Regions from separate parts of the Dyella sp. Tek66A03 genome, predicted to be linked through region 2. Evidence: predicted binding sites of a transcription regulator. Region 2 holds the regulator's gene; the other holds the start of a gene.
The links. The regulator sigma-54, encoded in region 2, starts transcription at its own class of promoters, with help from an activator protein. The targets are predictions, from matches to a motif close to TGGCACGNGCNTTGC.
Positions count from the first base shown of each region.

Region 1: ACT01B_RS01200 (fimbrial protein) is a predicted target of sigma-54. The motif match lies at 2,313-2,327, and genes of this name have one in related genera.

Region 1 covers NZ_CP199584.1:269,412-274,348, forward strand. The annotation lists gene ACT01B_RS01190 (fimbria/pilus outer membrane usher protein) at 1-770, opposite strand, end outside; gene ACT01B_RS01195 (fimbrial biogenesis chaperone) at 767-1,510, opposite strand; gene ACT01B_RS01200 (fimbrial protein) at 1,599-2,168, opposite strand; gene ACT01B_RS01205 (helix-turn-helix transcriptional regulator) at 2,786-3,022, shown strand; gene ACT01B_RS01210 (alpha/beta hydrolase) at 3,035-4,609, shown strand; gene ACT01B_RS01215 (ABC transporter ATP-binding protein) at 4,606-4,937, shown strand, end outside.
Region 2 covers NZ_CP199584.1:3,821,354-3,826,290, forward strand. The annotation lists gene ACT01B_RS17150 (KdsC family phosphatase) at 101-640, shown strand; gene lptC (LPS export ABC transporter periplasmic protein LptC) at 637-1,308, shown strand; gene lptA (lipopolysaccharide transport periplasmic protein LptA) at 1,322-1,822, shown strand; gene lptB (LPS export ABC transporter ATP-binding protein) at 1,826-2,545, shown strand; gene ACT01B_RS17170 (RNA polymerase factor sigma-54) at 2,669-4,138, shown strand; gene hpf (ribosome hibernation-promoting factor, HPF/YfiA family) at 4,453-4,776, shown strand.

The DNA of each region.
Region 1 (4,937 bases), 1.5 Mb from region 2:
GTGTTGATGTTTTGCCACTGGCTGCGCGAGGGCGAGTTGCTCGTGCTCGACTGCCAGATGACGGTGGAATCCTGGCGCAGATGCCACGCCCCAATGTTGAGGCCGAAGTTCAGTCCCAGGTAGGCCGAGGTCTGGTTAAGACCCTGGCTGCTGGTGTGGTAGCTGTTGAAGTTGTAGTTCAGCAACGCCGCCGGAACGCCGGCATCCCAATATTCCGGGCTGACGTAGCCGCGCGGCGTTTGACCGAGGAAGGCCTGCGGGACGCTGGCTTCCAGCCGCAGATTGGTCATGTCGAACGACAAGCTGGCGCCCGGGATGACACTGTCGATACCCACGCAGGCCGTCGGGTCCTGCATCTGCGCGAGGATCTCCGGGGACAGATTGGCAGGGTGCAGATTCAGTTGATCGAGCAGTTTGCGATCGACGCAAGGCGTGGCGCTCGCTGGTGCCGAGATAGCGGCAAAGCGCACGTTCGCGCGGCCGGTCGGCGCGTTGTTGAGATAGAGGTCGGCGCTATAGCTACCGGGGAGGACAGGGTTGCCGTGCTCGAAGCGTGACAGGTCGGACGTGTTCTGGCCGGCGCCTGACAACAGGGTGCGATCAAAACTCGCCTCTGCGCCGCTCGCCTCGACGGCCGTGGCCGAAGCCGCGTGCGCCAGGTCGATCCACCCGCCAAGCACGGCAGCGATACCCGCGCACAGCATGACCTTGCGGCATGCTGCTAGCGCGTGATATCGAGCCGGTTGGCGAGTGGCGCGCGCGATGCTCACGGCGTGATGGCGCCCTTGAACGGGGTGCCAGCGCCGTAGTCATTGATCACGTCAAAAGCGATCGCCGTACCGGCGGACGGTGCGTGCGTCAGGCCCTTCAACGAAAGGCGTTGATTGCCCATCGGATCGACCATGCCAGGCTCGGCCGTGTACTCCGTTCCGCCAACGCTCAACGACACCTTGGAGAAGGTGATGTAGTAGGGCGTGGGGTTATGCACTTCCAGCGCATAGCCCTGGCCGTCAGCAACGGCCTTCCAGGTCACTTGCTCAGGGGCCTTGCCCGGATCGCCGGACAAGTTGGCCGGGCGATAAAAGAGTTTGAGCCGCGAGCGTATCGCGAACTGCAAGGTATTCTTGCCCTGCATCTCCGGGCCGGTCGGTTTGGGCGGCACTTCCAGCACATTCAGCCAGAACAGTGACTCACGGTCGCGCGGAAGCTGGGAGGGGGTCCCGATGATGCGAAGGCTCTGGTCCTTGTTCGCCTCCATGCGGAACAGGGGCGGCGTGACCAGAAACGGCGCATTGACCTTGTCCGGGGTCGACTGCATGTCGCCGTCGTCGATCCAGGCTTCGATCAGCGCGGGACGGTCGGCCTGATTGGTCAGGCGAACGGTGACTTCATTGTCTTGTGCAGGAAACACCACGCGGGTCCCGCCCACCACCACACTGGCCTGTGCGCTTGCGGCACATAGACAAAGCGCGACCAGACCCGCGCGAATGGCGCAGATGAAGTTCTTCATCGGGGCTTTCCTGATTACGAGGGTTGGGGCTTGAAACTTGGGAAGCGCGCTGCGGCGGACATCGTCCTCCGCAGCGCGATGCGCACACTTACAGGTAGTTCATCGTGAACTGCACCGTGGTGTTCACGGCACCGGCGGTGGAGCCACCTGTCGAGTAGTACTGGGCGAAGTAGCTGAGCGTAGCGCCCTTGGTGGTGGTGCCCGTGAGGGGCACTGCCGGCGAGTTCTGGGCGGCGGCGGTGGCGCCACCCAGGGTCATCACGGCCGAGGCGCTGTTGAGCAGCTGGACTTCGACATTGGTGGCATTACCGGCGAGGACAGGGTTCTTCAAGTTGCCGGTCACCGTATTGATGTTGGGGCCGGAGAAGAACGCCTGCACCGACGAGAGGCTCGGATCGCAATTGGCAACAACCATCTGGAACTGGGTCTTCCCCGCCACGGCGCCGGAAGTAGCCAGCACGGGTGCGAGCACAAGCGGCATGGCCGCGGTCACACTGTTGTCCGGGGTACCAAAGGCGCTGCCATCGACCGTGCAGGTCTGGGCAACAACCTTGCCGGTGATGGTGATGGTGCCGTCAACGGCCGAAGCGGTGCGCGGGGCCAGGGCAGCAACGCCAACGCTGGCGACCAGTGCGGCAGAAAGAAGGAGCTTGTTCATGCGGATTCCTTTAAGCGTGTAGTTGGTTGGATCATGTTTTTTTTGCGCTTCCGGACAAACAGGCGGGTGCCCCCCGATTGCGCTGTACGGCCCCTGGTTCGCGCCCCCTTTGGGCCCGCTTCCAGATCGCTCACCAGGCCCAAAGCAACAGCCGTGCCAGCCTGCAGGAAGCCGCCCTCACGGCTTCACAACGGGCTTTTAATACGGCTGGATGGCTTTGGGCGGTCGGACGATTCTTATGTCGATCCAGGTCACTTCGAGCCCGAGATCAACGGAATGTGCAAATTGTGTCACATTTTTGGATAAATCTAGTTGCCCTGGGCCTCAAGTTCCTGTGCGGTCAAGCCGATATATCTGTAGGGATGTAAAGCGCGCTTGACACGGTGGGCGGCCAGCTCTAGCGTGAGTCAAGGTCACTTGACATGCGGTTTGGGGAGAGGGTCGTGGCGCATCCCGTCGGCATCTATCCGCACTTTTTGTCGCTTATCGGCGTGAGCCCGTGAGCGAACCCGCAAATCGGCCTGTCCTGAGGCTGAAAGGCCTGCTGCTGGCCTATCTGGCGATGTGCCTGGGCGCTACCTCGTGCGCTGCCTGACGCCTTGGCGCACGCGCCGCGAATGAACAACCGCGTGCGCGAGCTACGAAACGAGCGTCGCTGGTCGCAGGCCGACCTGGCCGAGCGCCTGGACGTGTCGCGTCAGACCGTGAACGCCGTCGAGACAGGCAGGTACGATCCGAGCCTGCCGCTGGCGTTCAAGATCGCACGCCTGTTCGGCTGTTCCCTCGAATCGATTTTTCAGCCTGAGCCCGGGAATCACGGCGCGGGTCCGGCGAGTGCAACCCCTACGGAATGAGTGATAACAGCAATGTGGGCAATCAAGGGACGAACGGCTTTGCGGATTGGCGCGGTCGCCGTTGGGCTGGCGGCGCTGGGCTGGCACCAGCTGCACAAGCAAGCCGCCACGGAGGCGGTCGATGCGACGCCGGTCACCGCCGCCACGGCGCCGGTGGCTCCGGCCAAGCCACCGACGTGGCAGCTCGGCTCGCTGACGCTGACACCGTGCGAACTGGGTCAACCCAATAGCGGCCTTTCCACCGCCGCCTGGTGTGCACCGTTCGAGGTACCGGAAAACCGCGACGATCCGCAGAGCCGCCGGATCAAGCTCAGGCTGGCGGTCATCCGCAGCAGTGCCCAGGTGGCGAGCAAGGACATGCTGGTGATGCTGGCGGGCGGCCCTGGTCAGGCGGCGACCGAGTCATGGCCTGGCGTGGCTGGCGCGCTGCAGCCATTGACCGCCCATCGTCACGTGCTGTTGCTCGATCAGCGTGGCACCGGCGGCTCCAATCCGCTTACCTGCAAGGCCGAGGGCGACAACGGCGACGACCAGGACGATCTCGAATTTCATCCGGACCGGCTGCGCGCGGAAACCGCGCAGTGCCTCAAGCAACTCGATGGCCGGGCCGATCCGCGCTTCTACACCACCACCATCGCCGCGCAGGATCTGGAAGACGTGCGCCAGGCGCTCGGCGCGCCCAGCTTCGACCTGGTCGGTGTTTCCTACGGCACGCGCATGGCGCAGCAATACGCCATGCGCCATCCCGAGGCCGTACGCAGCCTGGTGCTCGATGGCGTGGTGCCGAACGAGCTGGTGCTGGGCCAGGACTTCGCGCCGAACCTGGACGACGCGTTGAAGGCACAGTTCGCGCATTGCACCGCGGACGACGCTTGCCATAAACGTTTTGGCGATCCGTACCAGACGCTTTATCAGCTGCGTGATGCCTTGCGTGCCAATCCGCACAAGGTGAGCTTCCGCGACCCGCAGACTTACCAGAGCGTGCAGCGCGTGCTGAGTGAGTATTCGTTGGCCAGCGTGGTGCGCATGTTTGCCTACTCGCCACTCACGGCAGCGCTGTTGCCGCTGTCGATCGACGCCGCGGCGCATGGCGATGTCGGACCGCTGCTGGGCCAGGCGAAGTTGTTGAGCGGCGATCTGTCGGACACCATGAATGGCGGCATGCAGTCGTCGGTGATCTGCAGCGAGGACGCCGACCTGCTGACCATGCGGCCGCAGGATGCCCACACGATACTCGGCACGCGCATGGTCGAGACGCTGCAGGCCGTGTGCTCGGTTTGGCCCAGGGGCGCGCGTCCTGCCGATTTCCATCAGCCGTTGAAGACCGACAAGCCCGTGCTGCTGCTGTCGGGCGAATACGACCCGGTCACGCCGCCGCGCTATGGCGATGCGGTGGCCAGCAACCTGCCGCAATCGCGTCATCTCGTGCTCAAGGGGCAGGGTCACAACGTGATCAATGCCGGCTGCGCACCGCAGATCGTCAAACACTTCATCGAGGGACTCAGTCCGAAAACCCTGGATGTGAAGTGCCTCGATCGACTGCGCGCCACGCCGATGTTCATCGACTTCAACGGAGCAGCGCCATGATCGAGGTAAGAGACCTGCACAAGGCGTTCGGCGTGGTGAAGGCGGTGGATGGCGTCAGCTTTACGGCGCGCGACGGCGAGATCACCGGACTGCTCGGACCCAATGGCGCCGGCAAGACCACCACGTTGCGCATGCTCTACACGTTGATGAAGCCCGATCGTGGCCAGGTCATCGTCGATGGCATCGATGCCGCCGAGGACGCGCTCGCCGTGCGCCGCGCACTGGGTGTCCTGCCCGATGCGCGCGGCCTGTACAAGCGCCTTACTGCAAGCGAGAACATCGACTACTTTGCCAGGCTGCACGGCCTGCCGGATGCGCTACTGGCGAG
Region 2 (4,937 bases):
CTCTCGGCCGTTTCAGGCTTAAGCCGCATCGCCGCGTCCACCGTCCGAGCGCTCCCACGTTTGACGGTACCGCCCTTCCGCCCACCTGCCGACACCTCCTATGTACCTGGCCGACCTACCCGCTGACATTCTTGCCCGTGCCGCCAAGGTCCGCCTCGTCGTCTTCGATGTGGACGGCACGCTGACCGACGGTCGCCTGTGGTACGGCGAGGACGGCCATGAAACCAAGGTGTTCCACGTGCACGATGGCCTGGGTCTCAAGCGCCTGCTGGCCAATGGCGTGCAAGTGGCGATCATGTCGGCGCGCATCAGCCACCCGGTCGCCCTGCGCGCCGAAGAGTTGGACATCGCACACGTCTATCAAGGCCAGTCCGACAAGCGCGCCTGCCTGGACCAGTTGATGGAGGCCCTGTCGCTGGCGCCGGAACAGGTGGCCTTTGTCGGCGACGACCTGCCCGACCTGCCGCCCATGCGCATCGTCGGCCTGGCCGTGGCCGTGGCCAACGCCCATCCCTGGATCCTCGAACAGGCGCACTGGCGTACCCGGCTTCACGGAGGCATGGGCGCGGCACGCGAAATCAGCGACATGATCCTGCACGCCCAAGGCAAGTCGGCCGCTGAGCGGGAGCGATGGCATTGAATCTGCGCAAATACCTGCGCGACCGCGGTATACCGGTGGCGATCGTGTTGATTGGCCTGGCGACCGGCGGCGCCCAGATGCTGTACTGGTGGCTGGCACCTAGCCCGAAGGAAAGCGACTTCGTCGGACCACCCCGCTCGGGTTACGTACTGACCAACTTCAAGCTGTGGGCTTTCGACGTCGATGGCCTGCCCAGCTTCCACATGGTCGCGCCCCACCTCGAACGGCGTGAGAACGACGAATCGCTGTACATCAATACGCCGAATTTCGAGATGCCCTCGAACCAGCCCGGCGTACCCCCGTGGCTGGGCAATTCGTTGTACGCCTGGGTCGACAAGAGCGGCACGCTACTGAAACTGCAAGGACCGGTGTTCATGCATCGCGCCGCCTTTGGCGATACGGCGGCGGCGGAAATGCATACTTCGGACGTGACCGCCTGGCCCAAGGAGAACCGCATGGAGACGGCGGCTCCCGCGCATATGGTGCAGGGCGACAGTAAACTTAGCGGAGTTGGCATGCGTGCCAACCTCAACACCAATCATCTGGAGCTGCTCGATGAAAGCCACGGCACGTACCCGCCGCGCAAAAACAGGACCCAAGCTGGGTCTCAGCCTGCTGTGCCTGCTGGGGCTGCTCATCCTGCAGCCGGCCCTGGCCAAGCAGGATGACCGTAATCAGCCGATGAATTTCGCGTCCAAGACCGTGGACGGCTTCAACCAGCCCAACACCATCACCACCCTCACGGGGAACGTGGTGGCCACCCAGGGCACGATGAAGGTCACCGGCGACGTCGCCAAGTTGCATCTGGACGCTGATACGCAGGTCGCACGCATCGTGGTCACCGGCAAGATGGCGCACATCGAGCAGCTGGACGACGCCGGCAACCTGATGCAGGGCGATGCCGACAAGCTCGACTATGACAACGTCAACGGCATTGCCGTGCTGATGGGCAACGCGGTGGTGCGACAACAGGGCCGCGGCGAGTTCCATGGCGACAAGCTCACCTACAACACCAATACCGCGCTGATTACTGGCGAAGCTAGTGGCGACGGCCTGGTGCACGGCGTGATCGTGCCCAAGACCAAGCCAGGCGCTCCGGCTGCACCAACCGCCAAGCCGGTACCGGCTCCCCCTGCCACCACGCCGACCAAGCCGGCAACCCAGCCGACCGGGAACCCGTAATCGATGCTTTCCGCTGAAGGTCTACAAAAAAGTTTCAAGGCACGCCAGGTCGTACGTGACTTCGCCTTCTCCATTCGCGAGGGCGAAGTGGTCGGCTTGCTCGGCCCCAACGGTGCCGGCAAGACCACCTGTTTCTACATGGTGGTCGGCCTGATCGAGGCCGACGCTGGCGTCATCAAGCTCGACAAGCAGGACATCACCGGCCTGCCGATGCATTCACGTGCCAAACTCGGCATTGGCTACCTGCCACAGGAAGCCTCGGTGTTTCGCCGACTCAGCGTCGCCGACAACATCATGGCCGTGCTGGAGCTGCGCGAAGGCTGGGACGAAAAGCGGCGTACCAGCGAGCTGGAAAGCCTGCTGGATGAATTGAAGATCGCGCACATCGCCGATCAGAAGGGCATCAGCCTCTCCGGTGGCGAGCGTCGCCGCGTGGAAATCGCCCGCGCCCTGGCCGCGCATCCCCGCTACATGTTGCTGGATGAGCCCTTCGCTGGCGTCGACCCGATTTCAGTGGGCGAAATCCAGCGCATCGTGCGCCATCTCAAGGAGCGCGGCATCGGCGTGCTCATCACCGACCATAACGTGCGTGAAACCCTCGGCATCTGCGACCGCGCCTACATCCTCAACGATGGCGAAGTGCTCTCGCGCGGCACGCCAGCGCATATTCTTGCCGACGAGAAGGTACGCGAGGTGTACCTGGGGCGCGAGTTCCGCTTGTAACACTTGGGCGACAGCTGAGCGACAGCGGTAAATCAGAGGTAGTACACGATTCCGCCTTTGACCTATGGCCGACCCTGGGCACAGGCGTTAGGATGACCCGGAAGTTCATTCGACCCAGCTGGCATGAAACCCGGACTGCAGTTTCGACTCAATCAGCAGCTCACCCTGACGCCGCAGTTGCAGCAGGCCATACGCCTACTGCAACTGTCGCAGCTAGAGCTGGAGGCCGAGCTGCGGCAAATCGCAGAGGGCAACCCGTTGCTCGAGTTTTCCGAGGACAACCCGGAAGACGTCGACGTCGACGGCGACGAGCGTGAGGTCGTGGATCTGCTGCCGGCCAGCAACACCAGCACCTCCGCCAAGGACACGGTGGACGACGCCGAAGCACCGGAATGGAGCGACGGAGACAGCGGCGGCGAAGATCCGATCGACTTCTCCGGCAGCGGCAGTGCCACGCGCAGCAACGGCAATGCCGACGACGACGGTTTCGAGCCGCAGAGTGCAGCGGCGGAAACGTTGCAGGAACATTTGCTGTGGCAGCTCAATCTCACGCATATGAGCGTGCGCGAGCGCACCATCGCCACGGTATTGATCGATGCGCTCAGTGCGGATGGCTACCTCACCGAGAGCATGGAATCGCTGATCGGCGCCCTGCCGCCGGACCTGAGGGCCAACGCGGCGGAAGTGGAGCAGGTGCGGCGTACGCTGCAGCGCTTCGACCCCACCGGCGTTGCCAGTGTGGATTTGCGCGACTGCCTGCGCGTCCAGCTGGAACAGTTCGATGCCGAGCTGCCGCAACGCGAATTGGCCTTGCGCATCGTCGACGGCGAGCTGGAGCTGCTTGCCCGCAACGACATCGCGCGGCTCGCGCGCAAGCTGCGCGCCAGCGAGGACGACACCGCGGCAGCCGCGGTACTGATCCGCAGCCTCGATCCCCGTCCTGGCGCCGCGCTCGATGTGACGCCAGTGGAGTACGTGGCACCGGATGTCTATGCACGCAAGGAAGGTGGACGCTGGCGCGTCAGCCTCAATCCCGACTGCCAGCCCCGACTGGGGCTCAACCAGCATTATTGCGGCCTGATCGCGCAGGCGCGCGGCACCGACGCCAGCTGGATGCGCGGCCAGCTGCAAGAGGCCCGCTGGCTGATCAAGAGCCTGGAGTCGCGCGCGGAAACGCTGATCAAGGTGGCCGAGGCCATCGTGCGTCGGCAAAGCGCCTTCCTCGATTACGGTCCTGAGGCGATGCACCCTCTGGTGCTGCGTGAAGTCGCCGAGGAAGTGGGCATGCACGAGTCGACCATTTCACGAGTCACCACGCGCAAATACATCCATACGCCGCGCGGTACTTTCGAACTGAAGCACTTCTTCTCCAGCGGCGTCTCCACCGAAGACGGTGGCAGCGCCTCGGCCACCGCCATCCAGGCCATGCTGCGCAAGTTGGTCGGTGCCGAAGATCCGCGCAAGCCGCTGTCCGATCAGGCCATTGCGGAGGAACTGCACCGCAAAGGCATTCAGGTTGCGCGCCGCACCGTGGCCAAATACCGCGAAGGCATGCGCATTCCAAGCTCCAGCGAGCGCCAGCGAGCCAGTTGAGGCGATACTTAATCAGCATCGCCTTAATACCTCTGCGACAAGGCGTCCCGGGAACTTGCCGGGATAAAAGACGTCCCCATTAGAGGAGAGAGTCTTGCTGAAGGAAAAGCTGTCATGTCTACCTGGTGAAGGTCCGCGTAACGCGGGCTTTGCGATAGAAGTGCATAGTGAATTCCCTGCCTTGAAGAGGAGATGGTGACCCCTTGGAACACCCCTGAAATTGAAGGTGCGATTGAAGGTGTGTCGGCCACGGTCCCGCGACCGGCGCATCGACCCCAGCCGCGACCAGCGGCAAGTATCAGAGGAGGCGCAACATGCAAGTACAACTCAGCGGTCAGCAGATTGAAGTCACCCAGGCTCTTCGGGATCACGTGAACAGCCGGCTCGACCGCCTTACCCGCCTCGACGATAAAATCCTCAGCCTCAGCATCGTGCTTTCAGTGAACAAGCTGCAGCAGCGCGCCGAAGGCACGGTCAACGTCTCGGGCGCCAGCCTGCACGCCGAAGCCCTTGAGGCCGACATGTACGTCTCCATCGATGTTCTGTTCGACAAGCTGGTCACCCAGCTGCGCAAGCATCGTGAAAAGATCTGCGACAAGCACCAGCGCGCCGTGCGCGAAGAGCGCCAATACGGCTGACCTGTTGCCCCGGCCCGCCCCGATCTGGGGCGGGCCGGATCCTTCCTTGGATCCCATGCAAAGTCTTTCCCTGCGACAACCTTCGCTGGTGGCGACTCCTTCTCCCCTCCGGGCGACCCGAAGGTAGTCCCTGTGGGAGATAAGGCTGGGATGAGGGGCGG